Regions from separate parts of the Sporosarcina sp. 6E9 genome, predicted to be linked through region 4. Evidence: riboswitches for the same ligand, from Rfam matches in the RefSeq annotation. Region 4 holds a riboswitch; each other region holds the start of a gene.
The links. A riboswitch is a leader RNA that binds a small molecule or an ion and turns the genes downstream of it on or off. The one in region 4 is predicted to bind thiamine pyrophosphate.
Positions count from the first base shown of each region.

Region 1: linked by a shared signal. The riboswitch ahead of thiD (bifunctional hydroxymethylpyrimidine kinase/phosphomethylpyrimidine kinase) and the one ahead of J4G36_RS01240 (3-oxoacyl-ACP reductase) in region 4 are both predicted to bind thiamine pyrophosphate.
Region 2: linked by a shared signal. The riboswitch ahead of tenA (thiaminase II) and the one ahead of J4G36_RS01240 (3-oxoacyl-ACP reductase) in region 4 are both predicted to bind thiamine pyrophosphate.
Region 3: linked by a shared signal. The riboswitch ahead of J4G36_RS10415 (thiamine phosphate synthase) and the one ahead of J4G36_RS01240 (3-oxoacyl-ACP reductase) in region 4 are both predicted to bind thiamine pyrophosphate.

Region 1 covers NZ_JAGEMN010000008.1:41,797-44,912, forward strand. Annotated here, with positions in the region: gene thiM (hydroxyethylthiazole kinase) at 1-441, opposite strand, end outside; TPP riboswitch at 510-617, opposite strand; gene J4G36_RS17635 (hypothetical protein) at 748-1,182, shown strand; TPP riboswitch at 1,268-1,373, shown strand; gene thiD (bifunctional hydroxymethylpyrimidine kinase/phosphomethylpyrimidine kinase) at 1,445-2,287, shown strand; gene thiE (thiamine phosphate synthase) at 2,274-2,933, shown strand; gene J4G36_RS17650 (DUF3238 domain-containing protein) at 3,000-3,116, shown strand, end outside.
Region 2 covers NZ_JAGEMN010000001.1:515,450-518,565, reverse strand. Annotated here, with positions in the region: gene J4G36_RS02790 (AAA family ATPase) at 1-121, opposite strand, end outside; gene J4G36_RS02785 (exonuclease SbcCD subunit D) at 123-1,274, opposite strand; TPP riboswitch at 1,416-1,519, shown strand; gene tenA (thiaminase II) at 1,627-2,328, shown strand; gene J4G36_RS02775 (ABC transporter ATP-binding protein) at 2,315-3,064, shown strand; gene J4G36_RS02770 (ABC transporter permease) at 3,061-3,116, shown strand, end outside.
Region 3 covers NZ_JAGEMN010000001.1:2,053,956-2,057,071, forward strand. Annotated here, with positions in the region: gene J4G36_RS10410 (GntR family transcriptional regulator) at 1-754, shown strand, start outside; TPP riboswitch at 984-1,093, shown strand; gene J4G36_RS10415 (thiamine phosphate synthase) at 1,171-1,782, shown strand; gene thiS (sulfur carrier protein ThiS) at 1,766-1,972, shown strand; gene J4G36_RS10425 (thiazole synthase) at 1,975-2,742, shown strand; gene J4G36_RS10430 (ThiF family adenylyltransferase) at 2,739-3,116, shown strand, end outside.
Region 4 covers NZ_JAGEMN010000001.1:206,423-209,538, reverse strand. Annotated here, with positions in the region: gene J4G36_RS01250 (GIN domain-containing protein) at 1-534, opposite strand, end outside; gene J4G36_RS01245 (hypothetical protein) at 914-1,429, shown strand; TPP riboswitch at 1,712-1,813, shown strand; gene J4G36_RS01240 (3-oxoacyl-ACP reductase) at 1,930-2,682, shown strand; gene J4G36_RS01235 (LLM class flavin-dependent oxidoreductase) at 2,756-3,116, shown strand, end outside.

The DNA.
Region 1 (3,116 bases), on a different contig from region 4:
ATCGACCCCCTTAACCTGCCAATCAACCCCCGCAATCGTTGCGAGTTCACCGGCATTACATCGAATCAGGGTGACATCTACCTCTTTCAATATTCGCTGGACGCTTCCTTTGCGGAAAGAAGTAGCGCCAGCGCCAACCGGATCGAGAACAACAGGTGATCCATTTTTTACAGCGCTATTTCCAGCCAGAATGATGGCTTCCACAGTATCTCGTTTTAATGTTCCGATATTTAAAATGGTCGCTGACGACACCGCTGCGATATCGGCGGCTTCTTCGATTGCATCCGCCATGACTGGCGATGCGCCGAGTGCAAGTAAGCCGTTTGCTTGGAAATTTGCGACGACGATATTTGTGATGCAGTGAATAAGCGGTTGCTCTGTTCGTAGTTTTTTTAAGAGATTCTCGGTTTGATTCATTGATAAATTCCCGCCTTCAGTCATTTTTTTGAATTGAAAAAGCCGCTTCCTGAAAGTGGGGAAGCGGCTGCGGTTTTGAATTAGCATCATAAAAATACGCAGTCCCACTTCCCTCCGCTGGTATGAACCAGATCAGGTCATAAGAGTCCGCATATCCATATGCATCTCAGTCCTTGTAAAGGACACCCCTAGTGGCAAAATCATTCAGTTTGTTTTCCTCATCACTATAACATAGATTGATTAAAAGTAAAAAAGGGTTTATGAATTTAGAAGTCGAATACCAAAAGGATATGTTTCATATTGAATAGGGGAGATTTGTTGAAGGGGTACATGCCTGAATTTATCATAGCGTTACTTATTTATATCATACTCGAATTAGTTAATTCGCAAGTGTATAACAATGTCATGTCATTGAGTGTGGTATTCTCTTTCTTAGTATTTTTTGTTATTCTTTCTAAACATCGTAAAACGAATAAAAAACCGATTTCAGTTAAGCGAAAGATTACGGGACATACTATACTTTTTTCAATAGTTTTGGTGTGCATTTATTTTTCATTACCAGCGTTAACTTTTAATCAAGCAAAAGAAATAGTACTTAACAATTATGATATTACGATTAAAGAATCGTATAACGTTCCACTGGAAAGTGAATGGAATCCATTTGCAGCCAAGTGGGCTTATTGGTTTGAAGGCTATAATTCAAAGCAAGAAAAAATTTCATTAATGGTTAGTCCGGATACCGGTAAAGTATTTTTAATGGATTGATAAGTAGTTGTCATGCACGTCAACGCGATGTCCATTTCGAATTTCCATTCAAGTATGTTATACTTACATCAAAGCTGAATAGTTTGATAACCACTAGGGGTGCCTTTTTATAGGCTGAGACGTGCGCATTTGCACGGACCCTTGAACCTGATTCGGATTATGCCGACGTAGGAAAGTGGGCATCCACGCCTTTTATTTTGATGGTTGCTGCTTCCTGACGTTTCAGGTGTGGCTTTTAACATAATGAAGGGCGTGTTTCTATATGGTGAACGTAGCAATGACAATAGCAGGTTCAGATAGTGGTGGAGGCGCTGGAATTCAAGCGGACCTCAAGACATTTCAAGAACTTGGCGTGTTTGGAACATCTGCAATAACAGCGGTTACAGCGCAAAATACGCACGGCGTGACGGCCATTCAAGCAATGGAACCAACGATTATTTCCGAGCAAATAAAAGTAATTACAGAAGATTTTAATGTGAAAGCGATCAAAACGGGCATGTTGTTTTCGGCTGAGATTATTCATGCAGTTGCAGATTCGATACGGGGTAGCGGAATACCGCTCGTTGTCGATCCGGTCATGATTGCTAAAGGGGGGGCCTCCTTACTGCACGATGAAGCGGTCGAGGCACTGAAGTCTGTTCTCTTGCCGTTAGCGACTGTCGTCACACCGAATATCCCGGAAGCTGAAGTATTGACGGGCTTAACCATCAAAACGGCTACAGACATAGAAGAGGCGGCCAAGCATATACTAGCCTTAGGCACGAAGGCTGTCGTGATCAAGGGCGGCCATCGACAGGATGTAGCCTATGCTGAAGATGTGTTTATGTCAAAAGCAGGCACAAGGTTTTCGGTTCGCTCATCTTGGATAAACACGAAAGACACACATGGAACGGGATGTACCTACGCAGCCGCGTTGTCGGCGTTTCTAGCGAATGGGGAAAAACTAGAAGATGCGGTCGTTTCCGCAAAGCATTTTATCCATGCGGCGGTTGAAGATGGTCTAATAATCGGTGGTGGTCATGGACCGACAAACCATTGGGCGTATGGCCGTCGCATGAAAAACGAAAAACTTATAGAAGGGATTGCGATCATTGGACAAAAGTAAACTACAATTATACTTTATAATGGGGACACCAAACATAGGTGGAAAAGATCCACTTGCAGTACTCGAAGCGGCGCTAAAAGGAGGCATCACAGCTTTCCAACTCCGAGAAAAAGGAGAAGGGGCACTTGTTGATGTTGAATTGAAAGAACTAGCAGAACAATGTAAGGCACTATGTGAGGAATATAAAGTGCCCTTCATTGTCAATGACAACGTAGATTTAGCACTCGAAATAGATGCGGACGGCGTTCATATCGGGCAAGAAGACGGCGTTGTATCAGAAGTGCGTTCGAAAATTGGTAAAGACAAACTTCTCGGCGTTTCAACGCACTCATTGAATGAAGCATTGACCGCATCAGACGCGGGAGCTGATTATGTCGGCGTTGGCCCGTTATTTGACACGGACTCGAAAGAAAATGCCGGACCTGTAGTGGGAACGGCACTTATTAAAGAAATCGTTACGCATCTGCCGGGCTTGTGTATCGTGGGAATTGGCGGAATCACTGAGGGGAAAGCGAGCCAGGTGATCCATGCCGGGGCATCAGGTGTCGCAATCATTTCGGCGATTACAAATGGTGAAAATATAGAAGAAGCGACGCGTAATATTAAAGGTCGCATTACGCTGGCATTGACCGGCGTTGAAATGTAGGTAAAGACGTATAGCTCACTTTAAAATACGCCACACTTCCTAATAAGAGGGAGTGTGGCTTTTTGTATGGATGATAATCTTCTGTTCGAAGTAGAAACCGTAACACATAGACATGATTTAATCTCCTTCACATGGAAGGATGTCGGTGGACTTTATCAAGTTTATCGAGACGAGGAACTCCTC
Region 2 (3,116 bases), 310 kb from region 4:
TCCCGGAACCTGTCGCACCGGAAATAACGAATAAGCGATTATCCTCAAGCTCTCTGAAATCGACAATTTCCGTTTCTTTATACGGTCCAAACGCGGTCATGGTCAATTTAATTGGTTTCATGTCACCCCTCCTCCCTATTCATGACTTCGTATAGTACTTCTTCAAATAAGCTTTTCGTTTCTTCATCAACCGTTTCGCCCATCATTTCTTTATAAAATCCAGTAAAGAGTTGGATATCGTCCTTCTTGCCTTGCTCTGTTTTCGTCCCTGTTTCAATGGTCGACTTCGGCACTAACATCTTCCGTTCTACATGCATCGCATTCGGATAGACCGATCGAATCTTTTCCATTGGAAATAAAACCGGCGTCTCGTCAAGAAGTTTTACAAAAACGTAATCCTCGCTAATTGGATGTTTCTGAATTTCTTCGATGGTTCCTTCGACTGTTCGCATATCCCGATTTGGAATCAATTCACGTTTTTCAACTGTGGCATTGCCTCCACCGTCTAATTCAACGATGAAAAATCCTTTATTATGATGTTCTTCTGAAATTGAATATTTAAGTGGCGATCCTGCGTAACGAATGGTTTCATTCAGTACGTAATGGGCTTGGTGTAAATGGCCGAGCGCCGTGTAATGGAATGGCTCAAATAAATGTGCGGAGACGTATTCCGCTCCTCCAATCGCGATTGGTCGTTCTGAATCACTCGTATTCTCTTCACTTTCTCCGCGCTTTGTAACAAAAGCGTGTCCAACAAAGATATGACGTGCTTTGTCATCCATCTTTTCGAAAATACCCTCGGTAATTTTCTTCATGGCATCCTGGTGATTTGAGATTGTTTTATCTTCGTGAAGATGCCTAATCACAGATGGATCCGCAAACGGCACCAGATGAAAATGGACCTCGCCGAACTCGTCCTGTAAAACGACAGGATCAATTTCTCTCGAAACTTGTCCAGCAATGTAATATCCGTTCTTCTGCATAAGCGTACTTCCGAAATGGAGACGCCCCGGGCTATCATGGTTTCCACCAATTGCAATGACAGGAATTTTCATATCCATCACAATTTTCTCAAGAACTTCATCAAGTAGTGCCACCGCTTCTGTTGGCGGAACTGCTCTATCATACAAATCACCAGCAATGACAATCACATCTGGCTTTTCTAATTCTATCGCTTCGATGAATTGATTTAATATATAACGTTGTTCGTCAGTCATATAAACACCTTGAACGAGTTTCCCTAAATGCCAATCTGCCGTATGGAAAAACTTCATAGCTTACATCCCCCTTTGGTACTCTTTCTTACTACTTTACAGCAAATTTGATATTCCTTCTACCTTTCTTCCTATTTCTGGTGAATCATTTGACCTTCTAAATTCTATATGCTTATACTTAAGTGAATCCAATTTAATATGATCCACCACTAGGGGTGCTCGAGAAGAGCTGAGACTGGCATATGCCTAAACCCTTTCAACTTGAACCAGATAATGCTGGCGTAAGGAAGAGGTGCTGACGAATAAATTCTACCCGTCTATTTTCGGCGATTATATTCGACTGTCTTCAACCCACTTCTTCTTCAAGGAGTGGGTTTTTTATTTGGAAAATTTCTTAGGGAGAGTGTTCTACATGAAATTCACTGACCGCTTGCATGGGAAGACATTACCAATTTGGAGACAGAATCATAATCATCCATTTGTAAAAGGAATTGGCGATGGAACTGTTGATCAAGAAAACTTCCGATTTTACATGGTGCAGGATTACTTATATTTGATTGATTACTCAAAAGTATTCGCAATCGGTGCTGTGAAAGCCGACGATGTCGAGACGATGGGGAAATTTGCGGGACTGCTTGAAGGAACTTTGAATACGGAAATGGAACTTCACCGCAAATATGCTGCAAGATTCGGCATTTCCCAAGAAGAGCTTGAAAACGCGAAGCCCTCCCCTATTGTCCTTGCCTATACGCATTACATGTTGCATGTAAGTCAAAAAGGAACGCTCGCGGAAGTTGTCGCAGCTGTACTGCCATGTGCTTGGAGTTATTGGGAAATCGGGAAAGAATTAAACGCCATCCCCGGGGCTGCAGATCATCCACTCTACGGCGACTGGATTCGCATGTATTCATCCGACGCATTCGGTGAGTTAGCAGGATGGTGCATCGATTTGATGAATGAAGTTGCTGATGGAAAACCTGAACACGAGCTACAAAAACTTGAGGAAATCTTTTTAAATACAACACGTTTTGAATACATGTTCTGGGATATGGCAAATAACCAGCAAATGTGGCCAGGCGTTGTAGGCGTTGAAACTGCTAATGTTGAAGTTTAATAATGTTTCGTTTGGCTATGAAGAAAATAATATGATACTAGACGAACTTTCATTCTCAGTTCGTCCAGGTGAATTCATTTCCATCTTAGGAGTTAGCGGGTCCGGTAAAAGCACGATTTTCCGCCTTGTCACCGGTCTAGATAACCCATCGACTGGTGACATCACACTGGAAGACGAGGTAAATGGACACCGGCTTGGCAAAGTGGGCTATATGCCTCAACAAGATTTGCTACTACCTTGGCGAACGATTTTGGAAAACGCATATTTACCACTCGAAATCATTGGCGTTGATAAACAGACTGCTTACAAACAAATAAGACCTTTATTAAAAGAGTTTGGGTTAGCAGGAACAAATGATAAATACCCTTCCGAACTATCAGGTGGCATGAAACAGCGCGTTGCATTTTTGCGCGCTGTTCTTTCCGGAAATCCGCTTCTCTTACTCGATGAACCCTTTTCTGCACTCGATGCAATTACTAAATTATCGATGCAGGAATGGCTGCTTGAGCAATGGGAGAAAAGACAGTCTACGATTCTATTCATCACGCATGATGTAGATGAAGCGCTATTTCTTTCAGACCGTATTTTCTTATTGAAAAATAAACCTGTTACCGCTATTGAGGTAATCACAATTCCACTAGGACGAGAGCGAACGCGCAAAGATTTGCACCGCCCTGATATATTGGATTTGAAAGAGCGTTTGCTTAGTACGCTGCGGAATGAGGTTACATTATGAGGAATACGGCATCTTCATTGATTGTGATAATGTTCTTAGTCCTATGGGAATT
Region 3 (3,116 bases), 1.8 Mb from region 4:
GGCTAGTACGAATAATGATGTTGAACAGGAGAAAAAAGCCTTGGAAATGATGTTGTCATATGGTGTGGATGGTTTGATTGTCGAACCTACAAAAAGCAACTTATACAATCCAAACATTGCCTATTATCTATCATTCAAGGAGCATGATATTCCGTTCATCATGATCAATGCTTATTACGAAGAACTAGACGTGCCTTATCTTTCTCTCGATGATGTGCAGTCAAGCTATCTGGCAACCAAAGAATTGATATCAAATGGGCACACAGAAATTGGGCTTATCTCAAAAATGGATGATTTACAAGGAAAGTTCCGAATGAAAGGATATATAAAAGCGCTCGGTGAGGCTAAATTACCCTTTCATCCAGATCTCGTTTTTTCATACGACACAGAGTCGAAGCCAGATTTGTCTACTAACTTGAGATCGTTTCTAAATGAAAATAGAGAAGTGTTAACTGCCATTGCCTGCTATAACGATGAGGTCGGCCTTGTCGTTGCAAATCAGTGCAAACAACTAGGTATTTCTATTCCAGAAGATCTATCAATTATTGGTCAAGACAATTCTTATATTGCCCAAAACGCTGATATCAAATTAACCACTTTAACTCACCCACAAGAACAAATGGGGCGCGATGCAGCGGATTGGATTATTAAAAAATTACAAGGAAGGCACGACCTGCTGAACGAATACTATTATCAACCAGATCTAATTAAAGGCGAAACCGTAAAAGATTTGACAAAAAAACAATCCAATTGAAGGTACCTGTGCAAGACACAATAATGACTATTCAAAACCCCGAATAAAAACCCAAAAGGAATTCAACAAGTCTTTATACAGCAGGTACCCTCTTTCCACTTCATGCAATTGTAGTGTATTTTCTGAATAGTGCCTTGCACAGGTACCTAATTTTCAAATCTTTTTTTGCACTGTCACCAAATCTTTGCTATGCTATTTAGGAACAGAGATGTTGAAAACTTCATACTAATTTGACCATTAGGGGAATCCTTTTAAAGGACTGAGAGACGAGTGTTTACTCCGATACCCTTATTACCTGATCGGGTTTGTACCTGCGTAGGGATGTGGCGTGTCTTCTTGTGTGTGCATAAATTTGCTTACATCCGACCACTTTCCTACCGGGAGAGTGGTCTTTTTGTGTTTAAAGGAGGAACGATGTGAAACTGATTGCCGTAACAGATGATCGACTGGCCATTCACAAATTAGCGGGGATGCTTCTTGCGATTGAACCGTATATTGACGCGGTTATTTTACGTGAGAAGTCCAAAACTGATGCCGAAGTTTTTGAATTAATCCGTAAGCTAAAGCTAGCCGGGTTTGATCAAATGAAAATAATCGTGCACGGGCGTGCGGACCTGGCAACGATGGCAAACATTCATAAAGTGCAGCTGCCTGGACATGGTTTGCCGTTGTCACTTTTAAAGGACCACTTCCCTGCGCTCTCATTTGGAAGATCGGTTCATTCATACGAAGAAGCGAAAACGGCTATGCGTGAAGGTGCGGACTGGGTTTTGTATGGTCATGTATATGAAACAAATTCGAAAGCACAATTGCCACCACGCGGAACAGATGAACTTAACAAAATCATTTCCGCACTCTCAATTCCTGTGTATGCAATTGGGGGAATTAAACCGAGCCATATTAATGATTTGGATGTAGCTGGCGTGGCTGTCATGTCGTCGATTTTCGGCAGCGACAACGCAATCACAGCTGCAAAAACCTACTATGATGCAATAAAAGGGGGAGTTTATTATGACGAAAACAATTGAGTTAAATGGCAATTCGCATGAAATACCGTCGGAGGTTGGGAACGTTCAACAGTTACTTGAAAACCTGGATCTTGCAGACCGGATTCTCATCGTTGAATTAAATAAAGAAATTGTCGCTAAAGAAGCTTATGACAAGCCAATTAAAGACCGGGATCAAATCGAAATTATTCACTTTGTGGGAGGCGGATGAGCATGCTAAAAATTGCAGATAAAACATTTTCATCACGATTATTATTGGGAACTGGTAAATACCCATCATTTGAAACGCAGAAAGAAGCGGTTCGGGTTTCAGAGGCAGAAATCTTAACGTTTGCGGTGAGAAGGATGAATATTTTTGAACCGTCGCAACCAAATTTCCTCGAACAACTTGACTTGTCGAAATATACATTATTGCCAAATACGGCCGGTGCGAAAACAGCGGAAGAAGCTGTGCGCATCGCGAAACTTGCGCAGGCTTCGGGACTTTGTGACATGGTGAAAGTTGAAATTATCGGATGTGATCACTCTTTATTGCCAGATCCTGTGGAAACGTTGCGCGCGACTGAAATGCTTCTCGAGGAAGGATTCATCGTACTGCCATATACGTCAGATGATGTCGTTCTGGCCCGCCGATTATGCGAAATGGGGGTTCACGCAATCATGCCTGGTGCATCCCCGATTGGATCAGGTCGCGGAATTTTAAACCCGCTAAACTTGTCATTCATTATCGAACAATCGAATGTGCCCGTTATTATCGATGCCGGTATCGGCTCCCCGAAAGACGCCGCCCATGCGATGGAACTTGGTGCGGACGCCGTGTTATTGAATACAGCCGTTTCGGAAGCGGCGGATCCTGTGAAAATGGCTATCGCAATGAAACTCGCAATTGAAGCGGGACGCCTCGGATATGAAGCTGGGCGGATGCCGGAACGTGATTATGCCGTTGCGAGTAGCCCGATGGAAGGATTGCTACCCAATTGAACGAACGCTATTCACGTCAAGAATTATTCACGCCAATCGGTGAAGAAGGTCAGGCGTTAATTCGCAACGCAAGTGTATTCATCCTTGGGGCTGGTGCACTTGGTTCTTCTGCCGGCGAAATGCTCGTCCGCGCCGGTATCGGACGAATCACAATCGTCGACCGCGACATTATTGACTGGACCAACTTACACCGCCAACAACTGTACACCGAACAAGACGTCATCGATCAATTGCCGAAAGCTGTGGCGGCGGAAAAACGATTGACCGCCATTAATAGTGATGTCGATGTAACGGGAATTGTCGTCGATGTCACTCCCGATAATGTGCTGGATTTAATCAAGGGGCATGATTTTATTGTAGACGGAACAGATAAT
Region 4 (3,116 bases):
TATAGAAGAGCCTTTTACAAGGATATTAGCGAATTCTGCATTTCCCGATAATGTTATATTGCCCGCACCTAAAAGATCTAAATTGAATTCCCCTACACCTTCACTTCTAATTTCACCACTGATTGCCGATTCAAATACCCCCTTAAACTTCTCGATAGAATCAACAACAATTTCCAAATTAAAATTACCTTGATCGACATAAATTGAATCTATTGGAACCCCCAATTTAATAACCAGATTGCCGCCTGTATTTAGATTCCTTTTATCACTGGTTATCTTAATCGTTTTTTCACCTTCATCTACTGAGACTGAAATAAATTTAGCATCAGTTCCAGTTACTTTGTACATTTCACCAAGATCTTTATCAAATACGATATCTCCTACTGGTTTGGACTTCTTATTTTTCACCTTGTTTATTGAAACAGAGTAACTCCCCATACCTACCTTAGGATTAGCATCAGCCTTAGAACATGCTGTTAACAAAACAGTAATAATAACCATCATAATTAAGAGTCTGTTTTTATATTTTTTCATGGTTTTACACCTTAGCAAGTTCATCACTTAATTTACATAGTGACAAAACTCTCCCTTTCGTCGTAATAATTCATCTATACTCCCCTTTTACAAACCTTTCCGTCTTTCCCACTTTCAATACGACTAATCTTTTCATACATCCCCCTCACTCCCATAACTTTCAGAATTGCTAGACACGTCATCACTCTTAATACGCTTTAACAAACGATTAGTTTCATTAATTAGAAATAAAAAGCACCTGACCTTTTTTATGAATAATTACCTAAACAATTTCGAATCTATTTAGTTTTACTTCATAAACTCTTCAAATATTTTACGAAATGACATTCTATCCGTTATAGTAGACTTATGATCATTGATTCAGGGAAGGTGATATTCTATGGGGAAAATTTCATTAGCGGAAGCTGTAAAATTAAAGAGTGTTTTAACCAAACGAATTCATGAACTTGAAGAAGAAGTTAGACGGGTTGCTTTTACAACGATTGAAAAAGGGGCATCTCCTGAATTAGGACCACGGACACTTTCTATTGTAGAGACTGAGCTAGAAACAGTACGTTTGGATGCAAGAATATTGGATCGTCTGATGTACCGCGCTAATATTGACCATACAATAGAATTTAAAGGTGAGGAAATTGCGATTGTAGAAGCGATTGAACTTGCAACTCAACTTCGTGCAAAGGCACGTTTATACAAAGAGTTATCATTTTCACCTAAAGAGGAAATCCAGTTCAGTTATGCAGAAACAACGCCTGTTTATCGGGTGGCCTTGTTTAACCCTGAAGATTATCGTTTAAAAGCATTACAAGCTGAAAAAGACGCACATAAATTATCAAATTTAATCAATGCCAAAAACTATGCGATTCAAGTAAACTTTAATGATGAAAATTATTTCTAACCTTGAATGAGTGAGACTCTTATTCAAGGTACAGAAGGAAACTTTACAATTTAAATGCAGGCCAAACCCATCACCTTTAACCATTTACCTTGTAACCAATGACCCATCACTAACTAAGGCAATGGCAATTCCACCGTTAGTATTATGTTTCATCTGGTTTCCTTCTGTAGAAGCGGTGTTGCCCAGAGAGTCATCTTATCGACTTTCGGGCAACACTTTTTTAATCGGACCATATTTCCTTGACATAAATTTCTAAAGACTATACATTGAATACAAATCTAATATATTCACTAGGGGTGTTTTTTTAACTGAGATGAGTATTAACTCAAACCCTTTGAACCTGAACTAGTTCATACTAGCGTAGGAAAGTGTAAACTCTAATACATAATTAAAGGGTGATTATGCCTAATTTTCATGTATAGTCATTTGTTTTTACGCAACTTTCCTATGGGAAGGTTGCGTATTTTTTATTTTAAACTAAAAACATAGGAGTGGTTAGAATGACTAGAACAGTTTTAGTAACAGGGAGCAGTAGAGGTTTAGGCGCATCGATTGTAAAGACATTGGCAAAACAAGGCTTTCAAGTGGTTATCAATTACTATCAAAGTGAAGATGCCGCTGAGAAGCTCGTTTCTGAGATTGGTGAAGCGCATGCGATTGCAATTCGAGCTGATGTAACAAATCGTAGTGAAGTAGATGAAATGATAAATAAAGCAACGGAATATTTTGGTCAAATAGATGTTGTCGTCAACAATGCATTAGTAGACTTCAAATTTGATCCAAACAAACAGAAACCGTTCACCGAACTCACTTGGGATGATTATCAAAAACAACTGGATGGTACTTTGAAAGCAGCATTTAATATAGTTCAAAGCGTCATACCTCAATTTATCGAACGACAAAATGGAAGCATTATAAGCATAGGGACTAATTTATATCAAAATCCGGTCGTCCCCTACCACGAATATACAACGGCTAAAGCTGGATTAATAGGTTTTACACGTAATATCGCTTCCGAGTTAGGAACACATGGGATAAAAGCAAATGTAGTTTCAGGCGGATTATTAAAAACGACCAACGCAAGTGCTGTTACAACACCAGAAGTATTCGATTTAATTGCCCAATCAACGCCATTGAAGAAGGTGACGACACCTCAAGATGTAGCCAATATGGTCGCCTATTTATCTTCGGAATATGCGGACGGTATTACAGGTCAAAATTTCACAGTAGATGGTGGTTTGACAATGAACTAGTCGCATAAATTGATAGTCTTTCAAAAACGGAGTATGCAAGACGCTTAAAAATGATGATTTTGGGGTGCAACTAATGACGAAAACTAAAGATAAACAACTACACTTAGGTGTTTTGCTGTATGGATGTGGACATCATCAAGCTGCTTGGTTAATGCCTGACTCTAGCGTTGAACGTATTGGAGACATTTCTTATTATCAATCTTTAGCACAGTTAGCGGAAAAGGGTTATTTTGACGCAGTCTTCTTTGCTGACAATCAATCTTTTCCAGCTAAAGATGCTAGTGATATGCCCGCATTTTGGTTTGATCCAATCGTCAATTTAACAGCTATTTCTCAAGTGACAAATCATGTGGGATTGGTTTCAACAATTTCAAGTACTTTTTCTAATCCTTTCACAGCTTCACGACAACTATTAAGTTTAGACCATATTACAA